Regions from separate parts of the Arthrobacter sp. LFS091 genome, predicted to be linked through region 2. Evidence: predicted binding sites of a transcription regulator. Region 2 holds the regulator's gene; the other holds the start of a gene.
The links. The regulator LexA, encoded in region 2, represses DNA repair genes until DNA is damaged. The targets are predictions, from matches to a motif close to TCGAACANNTGTTCGA.

Region 1 (12,020 bases), 230 kb from region 2:
CGGCTTCGTCGGCGACGGCGTTCGTTCGGACTACCAGCCGGTCAATAACAGCGGCTTGGCTTTGGGCTCCCCCACGGACCTGAACATGCCGGCCAATGCGCCGGAAGGACCGGATCCGCGCCAGAACGGGCGGCAGTTCCAGGCCTACTCGCACTACGTCCAGCCGGGCGGCCTCGTCCAGTCGTTCATCGACAACGTCGATGGCGTCCGCGGCGGTTCGCTCTCACCCACCGTGAAGATGAACTTCAAGGGTGGTGTGACCCAGGTTGACCGCAGCTTCGGCCAGAACGGCCTCGGCCCGTTCGGCTACCTGCCCACCAACGTCCGTGTTGGTGGCGAAGGCCTCTACAAGTAACACCCCCGGCCGTCAGGCCACGGCGGTGGTGCCGGCCCCACACGTGCCGGCACCCCCGCCACCCCAACCTTTCAGGATTCTCCCCATGACTCTCCCCAACCCCCACCTGTCCCGCCGCCACCTGCTGGCCGCAAGTGCCGCCGTCGTGGTTGGTTTTTCGGCCGCTGCCTGCTCACCGGATGAAAGCCCGACGCCGACCCCCACCGTCGCGGGTACCGCACCTACCGCTTCGGACCCCTGGCGGCCGGGCGCCCATCTGACAGCCGCGAAGAACTGGCTCAACGACCCCAATGGGCTGGTTTACCACGATGGGACATACCACGCCTTCTACCAGCACAATCCGCGCGGAAACTCATGGGGGAACATGTCCTGGGGCCACTCCACCAGCACCGACCTGGTGCACTGGGAACAACAGCCGGTAGCCATGGAAGCCAGCCCGGAAGAAGAAATCTTTTCCGGCTGCATCGTGGTGGACACCAAGAACGCGTCCGGCCTCGGGTCCGCTGAAAACCCGCCCATGGTGGCCCTTTATACGAGCGCTTATGGAAAGAACGGCGCACTCCCCCAAGGCGCGCAGGCCCAGTCGGTTGCATTCAGCCTGGACAAGGGCACCACGTGGGAGAAGTACCGTGGCAACCCGGTGCTGAACCTCGCTCCCACCAACAACAACTTCCGCGATCCCAAGATCACCTGGTACGAGCCGGGCAACTACTGGGTGATGACCACAGTGGTGGCCGACGCCCAAGTGGTGAAGATGTTCAAATCCACCGATCTTCTCCACTGGGATTTCCTCAGTGATTTCTCCGGAGCCGGAGCCCAGGGCGGCCTGTGGGAGGTTCCGGAACTCATCGAAATGGCCGTGGAAGACTCCGCGGCGAAGAAATGGGTCATGCTGTTGAGCATCAACCCCGGGGGCATCGCGGGCGGGTCGGGCATGCAGTATTTTGTGGGCGAATTCGACGGCACACGGTTCACCGCGGAAGATGCCGCCGCCTCTGACGCCCCGCCCACCGATTCGCAGTGGCTGGATAACGGCGCCGACTACTACGCGGCGAACTCCATTTCCGGTGCACCCGGCGGCAAGTCCGTGCTGCTGGGTTGGATGGGCAACTGGGACTACGCCCAGCATGTTCCCACCACTCCGTGGCGCGGATCCATGGCGATCCCGCGCGAACTGACACTGGTGCGCGGCGAGCGCCGTTTGGAGCTGCGATCGGCCATTGCCACTGCTGCACGGGAGGCCCTTGAACGCGCTGGCAGTGCGGTGCAAGGCAAAAACCTCACCGTCGGCTCCGGGCTACAGCACCTGGACGGCGATTTCACCGCCCGGGCGCAACTGCTCGAGGTGGAGATGGAGCTGACATCGGCCCGCGAGGCAGGCGTGAACCTCCGTGCATCAGCCGACGGAAAATCAGCCCTGCGGATCACTTACGCCAAGGACACCCGCACGGTGAAGGTAGACCGTTCGAACGCCGGAACCACCAACTTTTCCGAGAAGTTCAGCCCGTACCACCAGGCCACGCTGCCTCCCTCCCATAACGATGCCAAGGTCCGCCTCCAGATTCTCCTGGATTCCTCATCCGTGGAAGTCTTCGCCGGGGACGGCGCCATCGTCATCTCGGACACCTTCTTCCCTGACTGGGACGACACGGGAACCTCGGTGTTCAGCACGGACGGGGACACGCAGTTTACGGTGCAAACGCGTCAGTTTTAGCGCCGAGGGGCGGGATTTCACCCTTTACGACCCTTCTTAAGGGCGCTATCCCACCCCTCGTTGCGCCCTGTTCCTCCATTTGAGGATAGTTTTGTCCCTATGACATCCAACGATGCCGCCTTTGAACAGCTGATCACCGACGCCCGCCTGTGGGCCTCCCAAGACCCGGACCCGGCAACGTCCGCCGAGCTCACCGAGCTCATGGAACTCGCCGGCAGCGGCGATGCCGCAGCAATCCAGGAACTGGGCGACAGCTTCAACGGCACCCTGCAATTCGGCACTGCCGGCCTTCGCGCAGCCCTCGGTCCCGGACCCAACCGGATGAACCGCGTGGTGGTGCGCCGGGCAGCAGCAGGTTTGGCAGCCTTCCTCACCGAAACGGTCGAGGCGGCTTCTCCCGGAACGCGGCCCCGCGCCGTCGTCGGCTTCGATGCACGCTACAACTCGGACATCTTTGCCCAGGAAACCGCCGCGATCTTCACCGCGGCAGGCATCGAAACGTTCCTCATGCCGGCGGCACTTCCGACGCCGTTGCTCGCCTACGCGGTCAGGAACCTCGATTGCGACGGCGGCGTGATGGTCACCGCCAGCCACAACCCGCCACAGGACAACGGATACAAGGTCTACCTTGGCCGGCACGCCGTGTCCGAAAGCGGCCGCGGCTCCCAGATCGTAGCCCCCTACGACGCTGAAATCGCGGAAAAGATCCAGGCAGTGGGCGCATTGGAATCGATCGAACTTGCCGACGGCGGCTGGACGGTCCTGCCCACCTCCATCGCATCCGACTACGAGTCGGCCATGGCCAGCCTGGTGGACCGCGAACACTTCCCCGCCCGGGACCTCAAAATTGTTTTGACCCCCATGCACGGCGTAGGCGGCGAAACGGCCGTTTCTGTCCTGAACGCAGCCGGATTCACCGATGTGACCCTCGTGGCCGAACAGGCACAGCCTGACCCGGACTTCCCCACGGTCGCCTTCCCCAACCCGGAAGAACCCGGTGCCTTGGACCTGGCTCTCGCGGCAGCCGGGGAATCAGGGGCGGACATCGTTCTGGCCAACGACCCCGACGCCGATCGGGCCGCGGTTGCTGCCCTGGACCCGGACACAGGGGCATGGCGGATGCTGCGCGGCGACGAGGTAGGTGCCCTTCTGGGCGCTCATGTCGTGGCGCGTTTGACCGCCAGCGCCGGCGACGAGCCGCACACCGGAGTCTTCGCGAACTCGATCGTTTCCTCGCGGCTGCTCTCACGTATTGCCGCTGCAGCGGGGTACGCGCACGAGGAAACACTCACGGGCTTCAAATGGATTTCACGCGTTCCAGGACTCATCTACGGGTACGAAGAGGCGCTGGGCTACTGTGTGGCCCCTGGGCTGGTGCGCGACAAGGACGGCATCTCGGCGGCAGTGCTGATCGCTGAACTGGCGGCAGCTGCCAAAGCGGAGGGCCGGACGATCTTCGACACACTGGACGATCTTTACCTGGTGCACGGCCTGCACGCGAGTGACCAGCTGAGCATTCGGGTGGCGGACCTGGGCCTGCTGGACGCCATGATGAACCGCCTGCGGGTCAACCCGCCCGAAGCTTTTGGGGGCTCCGCCGTCGAGGTCTTCACTGACCTGGCGGAAGGAAGCGATGCACTGCCTCCCACGGACGGGCTGCTGTACCTGACCCGCGACCTCACCCGCGTGATCATCCGGCCCAGTGGTACGGAACCGAAGCTGAAGTGCTACCTGGAAGTCATCCAGGCGGTGGAATCCGCAGCGGAACTTCCCGCTGCGCGCCAAGCAGCGCGGACATCCTTGGACGAGGTCCTCGGGGACGTCCGCGAAGCGCTGGGCTTGTAAAACTCCTAGAGCTCAACCTCGATGAAGCCGTCCACCAAACGGGTGCGGAAAGCGTCGAGGCGGAGGTCGGGGTTGGTGAAGCACTCACCGGTTTCGAGGTCGTAGACCTCTTTGTGAAGGGGCGAGGCGATGGTCGGGCGGCTTCCCTTGGACCCGACGATGCCACGCGCCATAACGTTCGCGAGGGTCGCCGGGTCCTGCTGGGCAACAGCGAAGACCTCGGTGGGCGCGGTACGGAACAGCGCAATCTGGCGACCGCCGATCAACGCAGCCTCGCCCCAGGCCAGTTCGAGCTCGTCCACCGGGCAAACACGCTGCCACGTAGCTGCGGCGCGCAGGTCACGCTCAAGAATGTCGGTAACGTCCAGAATTACGGTCATGTCAGCCCCTCTCACTGTGTCCGGGTGCTGGCAGTCTCCGCCGTCGCTCCCCCGGACAGGGCCGCGCTTGCGGCCACTCCTCCACGCTAAAACCCCGGTGTTTCATCAGGGGGCGCGGATTGTGTCCACTTCGTAAAAGAGACCTCACACCCGAGGAAATGTCCTCGTGATGCAGAAGTTAAGATCACGAAACAAACGGGAAACTGAAGCGAAACTGCCCGTCCCTAGGCTGGAACCACAAGTTGCGACAGATCCGTTGGCAACATCTGCGAAAGGCCCACAGTGACCGGACACACTTCAAGTACAGAGAACCCGCGCCGCATCGTCGTCGTCGGCGGCGGCCCCGCCGCGCACCGCTTTGTTGATGCCATGTTCAACCGCGGACTTGAAGGTTGGCAGGTTACGGTGCTGACCGAAGAGGCCCACCTCCCCTACGACCGCGTGGCATTGAGTAAGGCGCTCACCGAAACCGGCGTGGACCTCACCCTGGGTGACGCTTCCATGTGGGAGCACCCGGCAATCACCCTCAAGACCGGCGAGCGCGCCGTCAAGATCGACTCCGCGGCCAAGAGCGTCCTCACTGCTGCCGGCAACAAGTACGAATACGACCATCTGGTGGTCGCCTCGGGTTCGGATGCCGCCCGTCTTCCCATCCCCGGCGCCGAGCATACCCACGTTTACCGGACGCTCGAAGACGTATGGGCCATCAACCAGGCCATAGCCGGGCTGACGGAGAAGCTGGGACGCAAAGTCAACGCCGTCACCATCGGTGGTGGCCTGCTGGGGCTTGAATCCGCAGCCGGCACCGAACAACTGGGAGCTACCCCGGTTGTCATCAACGGCTCGCCCTGGCTCATGAACACCCAGTTGGACGAAGGCGCAGGACAGGCCCTTGGCCGGCTCATCGAAGCCAAGGGCTTCACGGTCCACGGTGGCGTCTTCCCCTCCGAGGTGGTTACGGACGACGACGGTAATGTCACCGGAGTCCTCATGGCCGACGGCCGCACCATCGCAGCCGACATCGTGATCGTAGCCATCGGCGTCAGGCCCCGCGATGATCTCTTCCGCGCTGCGGAGGGCGAAGAGCAACTCTTCAGCCTGGGCCAGCGTGGCGGTGTGGTGATCAACGATTTCTGCGCCACCGAGGTGGACGGCATCTGGGCCATCGGTGAAGTAGCCAACTTTGGTGGCATGTGCCTTGGCCTCGTTGCTCCGGCCAACACCATGGCCGAGATTGTTGCCGACCGTCTGCACGGCGGAGAGGCCACATTCCCCGGTTTCGATACGGCCACCAAGCTCAAGCTCTCCGGTGTGGACGTGGCCAGCTTCGGTGACGCCTTCGCCAAGACAGAGCACTCCCTCGAAATCGTTTACGCCGACCCCGCCCGCGGTGTTTACCAGAAGATCGTCACCACCGACGATGCCAAGACCCTTCTGGGCGGCATCTTCGTGGGCGACGCCTCCCCGTACATGAGCCTGCGCCCCCTCCTGGGCCGGGAACTCCCTGCAGAACCCGGCGCCTACCTGAGCGCGGCCGGCGGTGGAGAAGCCCCGGAAACCGAACTCCCGGACGATGCCATCCTCTGCTCCTGCAACAACGTGGCCGCCGGTGCCATCCGTGATGCCATTAATGGGTGCGGCGCCTGCGAAGGCAACGCTCCCGTACAAGAACTCGGCGAGCTGAAGGGCTGCACCCGTGCCGGAACCCAGTGTGGGTCCTGCGTTCCCATGCTGAAGAAGCTTCTGGAAGGCGAACTGACCAAGTCCGGCATCGAGGTCTCCAAGGCGCTCTGCGAGCACATCAGCCTTTCCCGCCAGGAGCTCTTCGATGCCATCCGTGTCCTGGAGCTCACGTCCTTCGAAGACATCATGGCCAAGTACGGCACGGGCGCCGGTTGCGACATCTGCAAGCCGACCATTGCCTCCATCCTGGCCAGCCAGCACTCCGCCTACGTCCTGGACGCCGGGCGTGGTTCCCTGCAGGACACCAACGACCGTGCCCTGGCGAACATGCAAAAGGACGGGACCTATTCGGTGGTTCCCCGCATCGCCGGCGGCGAGATTACGCCCAAGGGCCTGGGCGTCATTGCTGCGGTGGCTGAGAAGTACAACCTCTACACCAAGATCACTGGTGGCCAGCGCATCGATATGTTCGGTGCGCGCCTTGAGCAACTGCCGGACATCTGGAAGGAACTGGTTGATGCCGGCTTCGAATCGGGCCAGGCTTACGGCAAGAGCCTGCGTACCGTGAAGTCCTGTGTCGGCTCCACGTGGTGCCGCTTCGGTGTCCAGGATTCCGTGGCCATGGCGATCGCTTTGGAGCTGCGCTACCGCGGTCTTCGCAGCCCGCACAAGTTGAAAATGGGCGTTTCCGGTTGCGCCCGCGAGTGTGCAGAAGCGCGTGGCAAGGACGTCGGCGTGATCGCGACCGCCGACGGCTGGAACCTTTACGTGGGCGGGAACGGAGGCGCCACGCCGGCTCACGCCAAGCTCCTCGCCAAGGACCTGGATGATGAAACGCTGCTGAAGTACATCGACCGCTACCTGATGTACTACATCCGCACGGCCGATCGCCTGCAGCGCACTGCCCGGTGGCAGGAAGAGCTCGACGGCGACATCAAGCACGTCGAGGACGTTGTGGTACACGATTCCCTGGGCATCGCCGACGAGCTCGAAGCGGCCATGGCCAAACACATCGACACCTACGAGGACGAGTGGGCCGAGACCTTGAAGGATCCCGAGCGCCTCCGCAGGTTCCGTTCCTTCGTCAACGCCCCCGACCAGAAGGACGAGTCCATCTCCTTCGTTCCGGAGCGTGGCCAGATCCGTCCGGCCACGAACGAAGAAAAGGGCGGCGTGCTCATCGCTTCCACCATCCCGGTCCGCAGCGAAACCGTCAACGCAGAAAACTAGGGGTCCCCCATGCAGCTCACCATTGATCTCACCGGCCGCGACGTCCTGGTTGCCGGCTCGGAAAAGTCTGCCCGCCAAGCAGTTCGCCGGTACCGGAACGCCGGAGCCCACGTGTCCCGGCTGAGCACACCCGAGGGTATCCCAGGTGATGGCCGGCTCCCGGACCGTCCGTTCCTGGTGGCAGTGGTGGACGACGGCGAAGCCGGCTGGCTTCCGTTGGTGGAACGCTGCCGCGATGCCGGAATTCCAGTAGCGTTCGAGCCGGCCGCGGGCGCCGAAGGCAACGTCACGTTGGTGGGCGGTGGTCCGGGTGCCCTGGACCTGCTCACTGTCGGCGCCGTGGAGGCCCTGCGCGACGCCGACGTGGTGTTCTATGACCGGCTGGCGCCCTACCAGGAGTTGGCTGGCCTGACCTCCGCCGAGCTGGTGGACGTTGGGAAGCAGCCCGGCCTGCATAAGGTCACCCAGCGCGACATCGAGAAGCTCATGGTTGAAGCTGCCCTGCTTGGCCAAAACGTGGTCAGGCTCAAGGGTGGGGATCCCTACGTGTTCGGACGCGGCGGCGAAGAAGTGGCGGCGTGCGTTGCGGCGGGCGTGCCGGTGCGTGTCATCTCCGGCGTCACCAGCGCCATCTCCGTTCCGGCCGCAGCGGGGATTCCTGTGACGCACCGCGAAGTAAGCCACATGTTCACGGTTGTCTCCGGCCACGCTCCCCTGACCGAGAAAGAGCACACCCATCTTGCCGGTCTGGGAGGAACGATCGTGGTCCTCATGGGCATAGGCACCCTGCCCCAACTTGCCGCGGGCCTTCGCCGGGCGGGGATGAGGCCGGACATGCCGATGGCCGTGGTGGAACGCGGGTACCGTCCGGGGCAGCGCACCACCATCGCCGAACTCGGTACGATCGAAACAGCAGCCACCGGTTGCAGTAACCCTGCCGTGCTGGTCATCGGCGAGGTGGTCAGGGTGGCTGAAGCCAACCGGAACCACGCCGAAGCATCCGCCGAACTGAGCCGACTCGCGGCTTCGCTCCTTGAAGCCTGAAGGTAAAAACACATGACTGTTGCACGTGCCATCGAAGTCCAGGAAGCCACCGCAGCTCCGGAAGTATCCGAGGCCGCAGATGCTCCGCTGGACGGATTCCGCATTGGTGTTACCTCGCACCGCCGTTCCCGTGACCTCATCGAGGCACTGGAGCGTCGCGGGGCGAGTGTTCTGCACGCCCCCGCTTTGAAGATCGCCCCCGTGCAGGAAGACATGGTCCTCATCGAGGACACCCGGACCATCATCGCTGCCCGGCCGGATATCTGTATCGCCACCACCGCTTACGGTATGCGCCGTTGGTGCGAGGCCGCTGATTCCTTCGGCATCGGCGAGCAGCTCCTGGAAACGTTGTCTGCCTGCCGCATGTTTGTCCGGGGGCCCAAAGCCCGCGGTGCCGTCCGCGCGGCTGGACTTGCCGACGTCGGCATCAGCAGCGACGAAACCACCGCAACCCTGGTGGACATGCTGTTGGCCGAAGGCGTGCGGGGAAAGACTGTGGCCGTGCAGTTGCATGGATACACCGATGTCCGCCAGTTGGAACGGCTCCGCATGTCCGGCGCCACCGTGCTGACCGTGACACCGTACCGCTGGGTCAAACCCGATGGCGAAGACAAACTGCCGCGCCTGATCGAAGCCGTGGTTGGCGGGAACCTGGATGTCCTCACGTTCACCAGCGCCCCTGCAGTGGATGCCATGTGGAGCACCGCGCATGAAATGGGTCTGTACCGGTCCCTCATCGAAGCCCTCAAGGGACCCGTGACGGTCGCAGCTGTTGGGCCCGTCACTGCGCAGCCACTGGTGGACGCCGGGCTCACCCCCCTTATCCCTGACAGGTACCGTATGGGTGCGCTGATCCGCCTTGTGACAGAGCACCTGTCCTTGAACCACGTCCGGCGGTTGGAGACAAAGAGCGCCACGATCGAGTTGCGGGGCCGCTGCTTGCGGGTCAACGGTGAGGTGGTGGATTTGGCTCCTGCACCCCTTCTGCTGCTGCGGGCGCTGCTCGGCGCTGGCGGGGCTGTCCTGTCCAGGGAAGCGCTCTCGGACCTGTTGGACCTGCGGGGATCCGTCCACGCCTTGGACATGACGGTCAGCAGGCTGCGCTCGTCGCTCCCGGACGGCAAGCTGGTGGAGACCGTCGTCAAACGGGGCTACCGGTTGCGGGCTTAGGCTTTCCGACACGCTACGCCGCCTTCACTAGGGGTAGTTCGTCCCAATGGGTGGTGTAGCGGGGGCTGAGCATGTCCCTTTTCATGGACCAGTCCGGCCCGCCCTTGATTCCCGCATGGCCCAAGCCGATGGAACCGCGTCCGTACTTCTTGCTGACCTCTTCCAAGAGGCTGCCGATGCCCCGTTCCTCGTGCGGGTTCTCGAAGATGGCCAAGGGTTTCTGGTTTCCACTGGGCCGCAGGTCCGTGACCATGATGCCGGCTTTGGCGTACCGCACGCCTTCCTGGATCCTGGGAACCAAGGCGTGCGCCGCCCGGGTGAGCAGGACCGGGTCCGAGGTGGGCATTGGCAGCTTGACGCTCACAGTGGGAAAAGACCTGTCATTCGGGTTGTAGACGGAGGTCTGGGCGAAGGCGGTCAGGAGTTTGGCCTGCAGATCATGCTTGGCCAACCTGGCACTGGCCATTTGCCCGTAAACGCTGAGCACCTGCCGCATCCCGGCCGCCGTGGTGATGGGAGTGGAAAAGGAACGGGAGAAGATCAGCTGGTCCCTGCCGATTCTTTCTTCTTCCATGGGAATGCAGGGGGTGCCCTGGAGTTCCAGGACCGTTCGCATCATGACGATCGAAAACTTGTCGCGCAGGGCAATGGGGTCGGCCCGGACCAGGTCCAGGATCGAGAAGATTCCCATGGCATTCAGGCGCTTGGTGAGCCGCGTGGCGACGCCCCAGATCTCGATCACTGAAAGCCTGGCCATAAGCGCTTCGCGTTGCTCTTCGGGAATCGAGTCCCAGCGGCACACCCCCTGGAACGCGGGGTTGTGCTTGGCCCACTTGTTGGCCAGCTTGGCCAGGGTCTTGGTCCCGGCGATTCCCACGCACACCGGAACCCCCACATGCTTTTGGCAGGCCATTTTGATGGTGCGCCCCAACTCCAGGAGTTCCCCGGGCTGCCCTTTGACGCCAAGGAACGCCTCATCGATGGAATAGACCTCCTGCCACGCCGAGAAGCGGGCAAGGAGTTCCATGACCCTCGAGCTGATGTCGCCGTAGAGCTCATAGTTGCTTGAGAGGGCAACCAAGCCCCATTCCTTGGCGCGCGGAGCAAGCTTGAACCACGGATCTCCCAACCCGATGCCGAGCTTCTTGGCTTCCGGAGACCGAGTCACGGCGCAGCCATCGTTATTCGAGAGGACTATGAGCGGCCTGCCCTCCAACGATGGGTTGAAGGCCCTCTCCGCCGACGCATAGAAGCAGTTGATATCCACATGGGCGATCTCCTGCATCCGATGCATGATTGCTGGCTTGGACATCGATCTCCTCCTGATCCGCGCTATCACGCACACCCACGCAACCCGCGCAGGACACGCCTAGTATTCGAACATACTTTCGAATACTTAAACTGTAGCGTCGACCACAGACAAGAAAGCTCCTCTGAGCAATCGAACGGCGGGGGATTCTGGCGTTCCCGCGCGCTGAGCGGGGCATGGACAGTCCTTGCTTTAAACATTGATGAGTGTAAATATTTACATGTGTCTATGTCTTTGGAATTGACCCCGGTTCAAACCGTCGCCTGCTGCTCGCCGTTGGCGCGCGAACCACTGTCGGAGAAAGAAGCAGACGGTGTTGCGCCGTTGTTGAAGGCATTGGCCGATCCGGTGAGGTTGCGCCTGATGTCATTGGTGGCCTCCCATGAGGGCGGCGAAGCGTGCGTCTGCGACCTGAACGATGCCTTCGAGTTGTCTCAGCCGACCATCAGCCACCATCTCAAAGTGCTGCACGAAGTAGGTTTGCTGGACCGGGAAAAGCGAGGCGTCTGGGTCTACTACAAGGCCCGCACCGAAGCGCTGCAGAACCTGGCGGCCCTGATCGGTGGACAGGCTCAGTGAACCCCTTGCTTGTCCGCCGCACCGGAGCGGAGTTCATTGGGACCGCGTTCCTCGTCATGGCCGTGGTCGGGTCCGGCGTGATGGCCTCCCGGCTGTCACCGAACGACGTCGGACTGCAGCTGCTGCAGAATAGCCTCGTCACCGGCGCGGCCCTGGTTGCGTTGATCCTGGCCCTGCAGCCGGTATCAGCCTCGTTCAACCCCATCGTCACCCTGGTTGAACGGTTCCTCCGCCTGATCGACACCCGGACTGCCGCTCTTTTGGTTGCGGCGCAGATCGTGGGTGGTCTGGTCGGGACGGTCGCGGCGAACCTGATGTTCGGCCTGGCGCCAGCCACATTCTCCACCCATGAACGGAGCGGGCCTGGTCTCTGGCTGGCAGAGGTCATCGCCACAGCCGGGCTACTGGTCATCGTGTTCGGGACCATCCGTTCCGGACGCGCCGACCGGGTGGCTTTCGCCGTCGGGGGTTACATCACCGCCGCGTATTGGTTCACGTCTTCCACAAGCTTCGCCAACCCGTCGGTCACGATCGCCCGAACCCTCACCGACACCTTCTCGGGGATCGCGCCCGCTTCCGCACCCGGTTTCGTCGCCGCCCAACTGGTCGGAGGCTCCCTCGGACTGATCCTTGTCCGCTTCCTCTACCCCCACACCACTGATGTTTCCCCGGCTGATGCCGCGGCTGATCGAAAGGTGCTCTCATGAGCGT
Region 2 (12,020 bases):
GGTAGCGCCGGCTAGCTCCACCGTGAGTAGTTTGCGGGTGAAGGGTCCAGCTGGCTGGGCAGTGAAATAGTGTGCAGACTCCATAATTTGCCAGATTAGTGGGCCGACGGCGACATGGGAAACTGCCGCATCCCGCTGATGGGTTGACAGCGGCTGCTAAAGTGGAAGTCATGTTCTTGATCTTTGAGTAGTCTGCCGAAACACGGCACCGCCCGCGATGCAGGTGCGCTTGGCCCCGAGCCAAGCGCACGGCCTTTCCGCCCGGCAGGTCCCACCTGGCAAAGTCAGCCAATGCACGGCGCAGCTGACTGACACTGAAGAAGATCACACCATCCAGTGCCTTGGCGTAACCGTTGACGACGGCTGCCAGGAAGAACGGATGTCAAATTCCTTGGTTGCCCCGGACCTCCGCGCGGACCCTATTTCGTTTGAATCGCAGCGGCCTTCCCTGCCTTGGAGGCACGGCCGCGCAGCACACAGGAGGCCCCTTTGGCCCAAGCCCGTCAGCCCAGCGCGAATAGCGCCCCATCAGCAAGCAAACAGCACTATTCTGGAATAGCCGAACAGTCTAAGGAGACCATGACCACCCAGAAGCACTCCGGATCCGATTCCGACGCCCAGGACATGAGTCCTGAACAAATCCAGGCCGTCATCGACCGGATTCTTTCCAAGGATGTACCTGCGCAGGCATCCAATGACAACGAGGCCGGCAGTGTGTTCGGCAAGGCGCAGGCGATCTCGACGCTGGACCAGGAACACAGCATTTACGACGGCGACCAGGAAGATCTGGCTGAACGCCGGGCCCTGCGTCGCACGGCCGGGCTTTCCACGGAACTCGAAGACGTCACCGAGGTCGAATACCGGCAGTTGCGCCTTGAGCGCGTCGTCCTTGCCGGCCTGTGGACTGAGGGAACGCTCGCAGACGCAGAGAACTCGCTGCGCGAGCTGGCTGCTTTGGCCGAGACCGCCGGCTCGGAGGTTCTGGATGGCTTGGTCCAGCGCCGTACCAAGCCGGACCCCGGGACTTTCCTGGGATCAGGTAAGGCCCAGGAGCTGAAGGACATCGTGGCAGCCACGGGTGCCGACACCGTGGTGGTCGACACCGAACTGGCACCTTCGCAGCGACGTGGACTCGAAGACATCGTCAAGGTCAAGGTGGTGGACCGCACCACACTGATCCTCGACATCTTCGCCCAGCACGCCAAGAGCCGCGAGGGCAAGGCCCAGGTTGAGCTGGCCCAGCTTGAATACCTCCTGCCGCGTCTTCGTGGTTGGGGCGACTCCATGTCCCGCCAGGCAGGTGGCCAGGTGGGTGGAGCCGGAGCCGGTATGGGTTCGCGTGGTCCTGGTGAAACCAAGATCGAACTGGACCGCCGTCGAATCCGCACGCGCATGGCCAAGCTGCGGCGTGAAATCGCCGCGATGAAGCCGGCGCGCGAGACCAAACGTGCCAACCGCCGTCGCAATGCCGTTCCGTCCGTCGCTATTGCCGGGTACACCAACGCAGGCAAGTCCTCGCTGCTCAACCGCCTGACGGACGCGGGTGTCCTGGTGGAGAACGCTTTGTTCGCCACCTTGGATCCCACAGTCCGCAAGGCCCAGACCCCGGACGGCATCGGGTACACGCTTGCCGATACCGTGGGGTTTGTCCGTTCGCTGCCTACCCAGCTGATCGAAGCCTTCAGGTCCACGCTGGAGGAAGTTGCGGATGCGGACTTGATCCTGCATGTCGTCGACGCTTCGCACCCGGATCCCGAGGGACAGATCGCCGCAGTGCGGTCCGTGTTCACGGAAGTCGATGCCCGTAAGGTCCCGGAAATCATTGTCCTGAACAAGGTCGATGTCGCCGATCCCTTCGTCGTTGAGCGACTGAAGCAAAAGGAGCCCCGCCATGCGGTGGTTTCAACCCGCACGGGCGAGGGCATCGCGGAACTGCTGGAGGATATCAGCCGGTCCATTCCGCGGCCGGGGGTACGCCTTGAGCTGTTGATTCCCTACGACCGCGGAGACATGATCAGCAAGCTGCACAGCTCCGACTCGGAAATCCTGAGCCTTGACCACGAGGAATCCGGGACGCGCGTGGTTGTCATGGTCCGCGAAGGACTGGCAGCCGAACTGGAGTCATTCGTCAGCAATGGTTGAGAAGGTGGCGGCGGACGCCGTCGAGTCGGTGGGCGAACAGGCCACCCTCGAATTGTTGGACCGGGCTGTTGCCGGCATGGGCGGACAAAGCCGTGCCGGCCAGCACGAGATGGCCAAACACGTTGCCCGGGCAATCGAGACCGGGGAGCATCTGCTGGTCCAGGCGGGGACCGGAACAGGTAAGTCGTTGGCGTACCTGATTCCGTTGATCGCGCATTCGATGGACAGCAATAAACCAACTCTCGTGTCCACCGCCACCTTGGCACTGCAGACCCAGATCGTAGGCCGGGACCTTCCCCGGCTGCTGGAAAGCATCAACCCCGCTCTTAAGCGCCCCGTCAATGTGGCGTTGGTGAAGGGGCGGGCAAACTACGTCTGCCTGCAGAAACTTGAGGGGGGTTTCCCCAGCGAGGAGCCCTCCGAGGGACAACTGTTCTCACTGGGCGAGGACACCAGCGTTCCGCACTTTGCTGCGTCCATGGGCGGGCCGCAATCGCAGCTCGGCAAGGAAGTGGTCCGGCTTCGTGAGTGGGCCGGGAAGACGTCCACCGGCGATCGCGACGAACTCATGCCGGGGGTCACCGACCGTGCATGGCGGCAGGTTTCGGTCACATCCATGGAGTGCCTCGGGGCGCAAAAATGCCCCATGGCCGAGGAATGCTTCAGTGAACTCGCAAGGTCCCGCGCAGCGGAAGCGGATGTCGTCGTCACGAATCACGCGATGTTGGCCGTGAGTGCGTTTGAGGGCCTGGCCGTGCTCCCCGAGTACGACGTCGTGGTGGTCGATGAGGCCCACGAACTTCAGGATCGCGTGACCGGAGCCGTGTCCGGTCAGTTGTCCGTGGCCATGGTCCATGCTGCAGCGTCCAGTGCGCGCAAGCACACGGCCATTACTGTGGATGCCCTCAACGCTGCGGCCGACCGGCTGGATATGGCCATCGCAGGCGTGCCCAATGGCTTGTTGCCCAACGGACTCAACGATGAACAGCTCGACTGCCTTGACCAGTTGCGCGACGCCACACGCGCGGCACTCTCGGATTCGAAGACGGACTCTTCAAACGCGGTCGACGGCGGTCGGCAACTGGCGCGATCACGGCTCATGCTCATCCTGGAATTGTGCGAACGTTTGCTCGCCGCCAAGGAGAACAGGGAAGTGGTGTGGTTCTCGCGAAACAGCAACTTCGACCCCCAGCAGGGCTACTCCCAGCCTGATGAAACAGCACCCGCCCTCATTAACATTGCGCCGTTAAGCGTCGCAGGCTGTTTGCGTGAAGGGCTTTTTGCCGGCCACACGGTGGTCCTCACCTCCGCCACGCTGGCCATAGGCGCGGCTTTTGAACCGGCCGCCGGTGGCTTGGGCCTTATCGGTGACGGCGCCCCGAGCTGGACGGGCATCGATGTGGGGTCGCCATTCGACTACCCCAAGCAGGGTGTGCTCTATGTGGCCAAGCACCTGCCCAAGCCTGGTCGGGGTACATCGCCGGAAGCCCTTGACGAGTTGGAAGACCTCATCAGGGCCTCGGGTGGGGGAGCGCTCTGCCTGTTCTCCTCACGGAGGGCAGCCGAGGAAGCGGCCGATGCCATGCGGCTCCGCCTTGACGTCGGCATCCTTTGCCAGGGTGAGTCCACCATGGCTGCGCTGGTCAAGCAGTTCGCTGATGAGCCGGATACTTGCCTGTTCGGCACCATGTCCCTGTGGCAGGGGGTGGACGTTCCGGGCGGCTCCTGCCGACTGGTGGTCATAGACCGCATTCCCTTCCCACGTCCGGACGACCCCCTGATGACCGCCCGTTCACGGGCGGTCGCGCAGTCCGGCGGAAACGGCTTCATGGCCGTGTCGGCCACCCACGCGGCCATTCGGTTGGCCCAGGGAGCTGGACGCCTGATCCGATCAACCGGTGACAAGGGTGTGGTGGCCGTACTTGATTCCAGGCTCTCCACAGAACGCTACGGCGGGTTTCTTCGGGCTGCCCTGCCGCCATTCTGGGCCACAACCGACCGCAAAGTAGTCCGAGGTGTCCTGGAGCGGCTGGGGTCGGCAAAGGGCTCCTAGGGGCTCCTCAGGACCCGAGTGAGGGCTAGAGGGAGCGCAGCACAGAGACGACTTTGCCCATGATGGTGGCTTGGTCGCCAAGGATGGGCTCGTACTGGGTGTTCTGGGGGAGCAGCCACGTATGTCCGTCGCGCTGCCGGAAGGTTTTCACGGTTGCTTCGTCGTCCAGGAGTGCGGCGACGATGTCTCCGTTGATGGCGTCGTTCTGGCGTCGCACCACTACCCAGTCCCCGTCGCAGATGGCCGCGTCAATCATGGAATCTCCGGCGACCTTGAGCATGAACAGCTCGCCATGCCCTACGAGTTGCCGCGGGAGGGGGAGTACGTCCTCCACGGTCTGGTCGGCCAGGATGGGACCACCGGCGGCGATGCGGCCCACCAGCGGAACCATCGCTGTATCGCTGGCGCTGGCCAGTTCCGTCACAGCGAGTCCGCCCGTGCTGCGAAGCGCCGTGGGTGCTTCGACGCCGGGGATAGGACCGCCGTCCAGGGTCAAGGGCATCAGGACTTCCATGGCCCGGGGACGCTTCGGATCGCGGCGGAGGTACCCGAGCTTTTCCAATTGGGACAGCTGGTGGGTGACGCTGGAGAGGCTGGCAAGGCCGACAGTGTCACCGATCTCACGCATGCTGGGCGGGTATCCGTTGTCATTCACGGACCTCTGGATGGTCTCCAGGATCTTCTTCTGACGGACGGTCAGGCTCTTGGGGCTCTTTTGAGGCTGTTGGCTCCGCAGGGGTACCGCGCCGCCCGTGGCTTTCGCTGCCATGTTCGCCAATGCCTTTCCATTCCGTCCCCGGTGTGTGTCCGGGGATGTCGGGCCCGCAAAAATGTCAGACCCTCCTGTTCCACTGAAACAGTGCTGTTTCTTCACTCAAACGTAGGGCAGCCACCGGCGTTTATCAAACATTTGTTCTAGCGAGTCTCGACACCGTTCGTTGATAAGTGCTAAAAATGTCATAGCAAGGTTCGAATATGTGTTCTATAAACCTGACGCTGAGCCCCGATGTTCGAAGAAAGTGTTCGAACAAGCAAGGGCCGGCACAGGAGAACACCAAGAATTGGCAGCCAGGCGCCGGGCATCCGGCTCATTGGCAATAGCTCAGAAGGGCTCAGCTCATGTCCGCAATCACTACGTTCGCTGATTTCCGCACCACCCAGGCTCCCTCTCGCCTGCGCCTGACCCGTCGGGGGCGGATTGTGTTCTTCGGCATCCCCGCTATGTTGCTGGTGGCTGCGCTGCTGAGCCTTGCCGGTTTCATCACCGCGCCCGCAAAGGCCTCCGACTCGCAGTCTCAGCTTCGACCACCAGTCGCCGTTACAGTCACTGTCCAGCCGGGCCAGTCCCTGTGGGGTATTGCAGGCGCGGCAGCTCCTGAGCGGGATCCCCGGGATGTCATCACGGAAATCATCCAGCTCAATGACCTTCGTGGCGGCCGCATCCAGCCCGGTCAGCAGCTCTTCGTGCCCGCCAACTAAGTGCCGGACCCTGTGCGAAACGGGAGTGGCCCGGCGTCACAGTTAGTTGGCGGACGCAGCGGCCCCTTAAACTGACTGGGTGAGTGAGCAGCTTGAGCGACTTGACCGACTTCCCCTCCGGACCAACCTGCGTGGACTGAGCCCCTACGGCGCACCGCAGCTTGATGTCCCCATTTTGCTGAACGTCAACGAGAACACCCATGGCGTCCCGGCCGATGTGCAGGCCGCCATTACGGAGGCCGTCGCCGCTGCTGCCACTGGTTTGAACCGCTACCCCGACCGCGAGTTCACAGAGCTCCGCGAATCGCTGGCCGAGTACTTGGGTCATGGTCTTTCCCGTGACAACATCTGGGCGGCCAATGGATCGAACGAGGTCCTCCAGCAGATACTCCAGGCATTTGGTGGTCCTGGTCGCAAGGCGTTGGGTTTTCCTCCCACGTATTCCATGTACCCGCTTCTCGCCAGCGGCACGGACACGGAATATGTCCGGGGAGTCCGGGCCGACGACTACGGACTGGACGCGCAATCGGCCGCTGACCAGGTCCGGGAGACCGGCGCCAACATCGTTTTCCTGTGTTCTCCCAACAACCCCACCGGGACGGGGCTCGGGCTGGACGTCGTTGAGGCGGTCTACGAAGCCGGCGAAGCGAGCCAGGCGATCGTAATCGTTGACGAGGCCTACCACGAGTTTGCGCACGACAGCACGCCCAGCGCCCTGACTCTGCTGCCAGGACGGGAACGGCTGATCGTCTCGCGCACCATGAGCAAGGCTTTTGCCTTGGCCGGCGCCCGGCTGGGTTACATGGCCGCTGCCCCGGAGGTTACGGACGCGATCAGGCTGGTCCGGCTTCCGTACCACCTCTCGGCGATTACCCAGGCAACCGCCCTCGCTGCGCTGAGCCACAGGGAAGCGCTGATGGCCGATGTCGAGGACATCAAAGTCCAGCGCGACCGCATTGTCACCGAGTTGCTGCGGATGGGGCTCAAGCCTGCCGCATCGGACTCCAATTATGTTTTCTTCGGCGGTCTGGAGGACCCGCACGCCGTATGGCAGGGGTTGCTCGATGCAGGAGTGCTGATCCGCGACGTCGGGATCCCGGGCCACTTGCGGGTCACAGCCGGTACCGAACCGGAAACCACGGCCTTCCTTGTTGCCCTGGAAGGCCTTTTGGACAGCCAAGCATCACGGCCCGCCTAAACTTGTCAATAGACCCCATCCGACTTTTGTGTAGAAGGACGTCCCAATGAGCGAAACCGGCGCCACGCCGTCCGCTGCCCGCACCGCGCGCATGGAGCGCACCACCAGCGAATCCTCCGTTTTGGTGGAGATCAACCTGGACGGCTCCGGTGTCTCGGACATCAGTACCTCGGTTCCCTTCTATGACCACATGTTGACGGCATTGTGCAAGCACTCCCTGATCGACATGACTGTCAAGGCCACGGGTGATACCCACATCGACGCCCACCACACCGTGGAGGATGTAGCCATTACCTTCGGCGAGGTCCTGAGGACTGCCCTGGGAAACAAGGCCGGGATCCGTCGCTTCGGTGAGGCAACCGTTCCCTTGGACGAAGCCCTCGCTCACGCGGTGGTTGATGTTTCGGGACGGCCCTACCTGGTGCATGGCGGTGAGCCTGCGGGCCAGGAATACCACCTCATTGGCGGACACTTCACGGGCTCGCTGACCCGTCACGTTTTTGAAGCCATTACCCTGCACGCGGGTATCTGCCTGCACATGCGGGTGCTCGCGGGGCGCGACCCGCACCACATCGTGGAAGCCCAGTTCAAGGCGTTCGCACGGGCCCTTCGTGCCGCAGTTGAATCAGACCCGAGGGTCGAGGGAATCCCCTCAACAAAGGGAGCGCTATGAGCAGCCAGGTCCTCAAGGACGGTGCGGTTACCGATACCGTGGCCGTCATCAAGCCGTCCTCACCGGAAGGCAAGCCCACCGTAACGGTGCTGGACTACGGCTCCGGCAACGTCCGTTCGGCGGTCCGCGCGCTGGAACGTGCCGGTGCCCACGTGTTGTTGAGTGCCAAGCCCGAGGACGTTCTCAACGCCGACGGCCTGGTTGTTCCCGGCGTCGGTGCTTACGAGACTGTCATGAAGGAACTCAAGGCCGTCGACGCCATCCGCATGATCGGCCGCCGGGTGGCCGGTGGCAGGCCCGTGCTCGCTATCTGCGTTGGACTGCAGGTCCTCTTCGAGGCAGGTGTCGAACACGGTACGGAGTCCGAAGGCATGGCCGAATGGCCCGGCAAGGTGGAGTTGCTCCCCGCAGCCGTTGTGCCGCACATGGGGTGGAACACCGTGGATGTCCCGGAGGGCTCCAAGCTCTTCGCCGGAGTCGAGCAGGAGCGCTTCTACTTCGTGCACTCCTACGGCGTCCAGGAATGGAACTTCGACGTCGTCCAGCCTCGCATGGCGCCTCCCATGGTGACGTGGTCCGAGCACGGCGCGCGCTTCATCGCCGCCGTGGAGAACGGGCCCCTCTGCGCTACCCAATTCCACCCCGAAAAGTCCGGTGACGCCGGAGCCCGGCTCCTCCGCAACTGGGTGGATGGCCTGCGCAGGCCTGCGTCAACAGCGGAAACCCCTGAAAGCGGTGCCGCCTAGATGTGGTCGGTTGTCCTCATGGGCCTCGCCGGCGTGCTGGTGGGGGGCGGAATTTCCTTCCATCAGCAAAAGAAGCCCACTTGGGTTTCAGTTTCTTTCTACGTGCTGGCAGGGATGTCCCTGCTGGCCGCCTACCTCCTGACGCTGCCCGGTAACTAATCCGCGCCCCCACGATTTCAAGGACACTCATGACCACCTCCACCCAGTCCGTTCTGGAACTCCTTCCCGCCGTCGATATCGTCGATGGCCAGGCGGTTCGCCTCCTGCAGGGTGAAGCGGGTTCGGAAACCAGCTATGGAACACCGCTCGAAGCTGCCTTGAACTGGCAGGACGCAGGCGCCGAGTGGGTGCACATGGTGGACCTGGACGCAGCCTTCGGCCGGGGGAACAACGCCGCGCTCATCAGTGAGGTCGTCTCGCAGCTCAACGTCAAAGTGGAGTTGTCCGGCGGCCTGCGGGATGACGAGTCGTTGGAGCGGGCGCTGGAACTGGGCGTGGCACGGGTAAACCTCGGCACCGCCGCGCTGGAGAACCCGGACTGGACCCGTCGGGCCATTGAGCGCTTCGGCGACCAAATCGCCGTCGGACTTGATGTCCGCGGCACCACCCTGGCTGGTCGTGGCTGGACCAAGGAAGGCGGCGACCTCTGGGAGGTCCTTGCACGCCTCGAGGACGCCGGGTGCGCCCGTTACGTGGTCACCGATGTCACCAAGGACGGAACGCTGCAGGGTCCCAATGTGGAGTTGCTGCGCCAGATGGTCGAGAAGACGGGCAAGCCTGTGGTGGCCTCGGGCGGCATCTCAAGCCTCGAAGATCTCCGGGTCCTGCGGGAACTCGTGCCGCTGGGCGTCGAAGGCGCAATCGTGGGCAAAGCCCTGTATGCCGGTGCCTTTACGTTGCCTGAGGCCCTGGACGTCGCCGGTCGACGCTGATGCCGCACGAGGCTGGACACCAGCACGAAGAACAAGGCCACGGAGGGCGTCAGCTCCCAGGACACATCGCCGCCGCTTTGAAGGGTGCCGGGGGAGCAACTGATTCGGCGGGACGCCCGTGGGCTGGTCGGAGCCTCAGCGGGGACGACGCCAGGATCCACAACTTCGAGGACGACGACGGTACGGCTGATCCCGGCTACGCCTCGGCCATCGCTGCACTCATCGCTGGTACCGGGACTGAGGCCGGCGTCGTGGAAGCTCTTGCCACTGCCAGGGTCTTTGTCCCGGTTGTCGCGCAACTCGCCGAGGAAGCGGACGGCGTCGACGGCCTGCATGCGGACAAGCAGGCCGATATGGCATTGATCACACTCAAGGCCCGTGATGGTAGAACAGCGATGCCCGTCTTCACGTCTGCGGCGGCTTTGGAGGCGTGGCATTCTGAAGCCCGTCCGGTGGCTGTCTATGCGGCGCGGGCGGCCCTGTCCGCAGTTTCGGAAGATGCCCAACTGTTGGTGCTGGATCCCGGTTCCGAGTACACGTTCGTTGTGCGGCGGCCGGCTATGTGGGCTTTGGCCCAGCAGCGGGACTGGACGCCGTCATACCTTGATGATCAACTGGAGTCTGCTCTCGCTTCAGCGGCCCTGGAATTTCCGGCCGTGCGCCGACTTGAGACACGGCCCGGCGGCGGTGTGTCCACGCTGACGGCGGATGGCAGCACGGTCGCCGGCGGAGGTCCTGGCCCGGAACTCCAGGTGGTGCTCTACCTCGAGGACGGACTCGGTGCCGCGGACGTCCAGGCGCTTGTTGGTGGCTTGCATGAAGCGTGGGCACGGATGGAAACCTTTGCCGAAAGTGTTGACTCCATTGAAGTGAAATTGCAGCGTGCAGCACAGGAGCCTGGGCGGCACTAACGGCAGTACCGGTCCCTCCGGGCTGCCCCGGGGGAACAAGAGGATTTGCCAGTGAATTTCGCTCTCTACAAAGAGATGCTGTCCATCCGCCCAGTCCGGCGCCTGTTGGTGGTGGGCATGATTGCCCGTATCCCGCATTCGGCGGCCGGCGTGCTCCTGACGTTGCACATTGTCCTGACCCTGGGGCAGGGATATGCCGCGGCGGGTGCTGCTGCCGCTGTCATGACGATCGGCATTGCCGTGGGCGCACCCTGGCGTGGTCGCCGGGTGGATACCGTGGGTCTGCGGCGGGCTCTGATTCCTTCCGTTGTTTCCGAAACGGTCATCTGGACGATCGTTCCGCACGTGTCCTATGAGTGGCTGCTGCCTTTGGTTTTTGTTGGTGGCCTCTTCACTCTGCCCATTTTCAGCGTGGTCCGCCAGTCGTTGGGTGTCATGGTGGACGGTGAGCAGCGCCGTTCGGCCTTTGCCTTGGATTCCATCGCGACGGAACTGGTCTTCATGATCGGCCCGGCCGTTGGCGCCGTCGTGGCCACGGCCGGATTTTCGGCGGTGGGCCTGACCGCCGTGGGGATCTCGGTTTCGGTCGCGGGGCTTTTCCTCATGTGGTTCAACCCGCCAACACGCAGCGATGTCGCCTGTACGCCCAAAGAGACTGCCGACCGGGCTGCAGCAGACCTGGCAGCCGCCGAGGCTGCCATGGTGGCGTCGGCTCCGGCCCACGTCCAGGAGGCCGCCTCGGAGATGGCGCCCGCCACGTCCCGTACGGCGGCGATCCGCAGCAAGGTGGCGCGGAACTTCAGCTGGTTTACGGTTTCGGTTGCAGCGCTCTTTGCGGTGGCGGCCGGATCGGGCATGGTCCTTAGCGGTTCGGATGTGAGCATCGTGGGCCTGCTGGAAAGGGGTGGCCACCAGAACCAAATCGGCATCGTGTTCTTCTTCTGGTGCGCAGCGTCCGTTGTTGGTGGGCTCATCTACGGGTCCATGAAGCGGCAGATTTCGCCGATGCTGTTGCTGTTGGGCATGGCCGCGTTGACCATTCCGATGGGTTTCGCCCACGACACGTGGACCCTCGCCTTCCTGTCGATTCTTCCGGGACTGCTCTGCGCTCCTGTGTTGTCGGCATCGTCGGAGAAGGTGGCCGACCTCGTGGATGAGGAACGCCGTGGCGAGGCCATGGGCTGGTACGGTTCTGCGCTCACCGCCGGTGTTGCCCTCGGCGCGCCGCTGGCAGGCATCTTCATCGATAACGTCGGCCCGTCGGCCGGTTTCGCGGCCATCGGTGCTGCGGGAGTCGTCCTGTGCCTTGCCGGCCTGGCCCTGATGTCGATGCGTCGGAGATCCGCCCGCGTATAAGGATTCAAACGACGACGGCGACCCCACCGGATGTGGTGGGGTCGCCGTCGTCGGTTCTTGAGGCTGTTGGGGCTAGTTCACCGGTCCGGTGAACTTCTCGCCCGGGCCCTTGCCCGGGGCATCGGGGATAAGTGAAGCCTCTCGGAAGGCCAGTTGCAGCGAGCGAAGGCCGTCGCGCAAGGGTCCTGCGTGCTGGGAGCCGATTTCCGGGGCGGCGGCGGATACCAGTCCGGCGAGGGCCGTGATCAGTTTGCGGGCCTCATCCAGGTCCTTGAGGTCCTCGGCATTGGGGTCGTCGGCGAGGCCGACTTTTACGGCAGCCGCACTCATCAGGTGGACGGCGCCGGTGGTGATGACCTCCACGGCAGGTACTTCCGCGATGTCGCGGATCTGCTGGGAGACGCCGGCGTCAGCGGCCGGGGCGGCGTCTTCGCCAAAGGAGTTGCGGGAATTGCTGTCTTCAGTGCTCATACTGGTAAGCTTGTCACAGACCGACTGGAAGTCGTTATTTGCAGTCAAACGATCCCGCC

Region 1: ACNQOP_RS09460 (Y-family DNA polymerase) is a predicted target of LexA. The motif match lies at 10,798-10,813, and genes of this name have one in related genera.

Annotation. Positions count from the first base shown of each region.
Region 1 covers NZ_JBFPFP010000004.1:274,693-286,712, forward strand. Annotated here, with positions in the region: gene ACNQOP_RS09425 (glycoside hydrolase family 68 protein) at 1-355, shown strand, start outside; gene ACNQOP_RS09430 (glycoside hydrolase family 32 protein) at 441-2,069, shown strand; gene ACNQOP_RS09435 (phospho-sugar mutase) at 2,169-3,914, shown strand; gene nirD (nitrite reductase small subunit NirD) at 3,920-4,294, opposite strand; gene nirB (nitrite reductase large subunit NirB) at 4,577-7,207, shown strand; gene cobA (uroporphyrinogen-III C-methyltransferase) at 7,217-8,251, shown strand; gene ACNQOP_RS09455 (uroporphyrinogen-III synthase) at 8,264-9,421, shown strand; gene ACNQOP_RS09460 (Y-family DNA polymerase) at 9,435-10,733, opposite strand; gene ACNQOP_RS09465 (ArsR/SmtB family transcription factor) at 10,959-11,309, shown strand; gene ACNQOP_RS09470 (aquaporin) at 11,306-12,016, shown strand; gene ACNQOP_RS09475 (arsenate reductase ArsC) at 12,013-12,020, shown strand, end outside.
Region 2 covers NZ_JBFPFP010000004.1:40,337-52,356, reverse strand. Annotated here, with positions in the region: gene ACNQOP_RS08450 (class I SAM-dependent methyltransferase) at 1-84, opposite strand, end outside; gene hflX (GTPase HflX) at 580-2,142, shown strand; gene ACNQOP_RS08440 (ATP-dependent DNA helicase) at 2,135-4,195, shown strand; gene lexA (transcriptional repressor LexA) at 4,221-4,964, opposite strand; gene ACNQOP_RS08430 (LysM peptidoglycan-binding domain-containing protein) at 5,315-5,674, shown strand; gene ACNQOP_RS08425 (histidinol-phosphate transaminase) at 5,754-6,872, shown strand; gene hisB (imidazoleglycerol-phosphate dehydratase HisB) at 6,919-7,545, shown strand; gene hisH (imidazole glycerol phosphate synthase subunit HisH) at 7,542-8,291, shown strand; gene ACNQOP_RS08410 (hypothetical protein) at 8,292-8,450, shown strand; gene priA (bifunctional 1-(5-phosphoribosyl)-5-((5-phosphoribosylamino)methylideneamino)imidazole-4-carboxamide isomerase/phosphoribosylanthranilate isomerase PriA) at 8,480-9,223, shown strand; gene ACNQOP_RS08400 (SseB family protein) at 9,223-10,134, shown strand; gene ACNQOP_RS08395 (MFS transporter) at 10,186-11,490, shown strand; gene ACNQOP_RS08390 (DUF1844 domain-containing protein) at 11,563-11,961, opposite strand.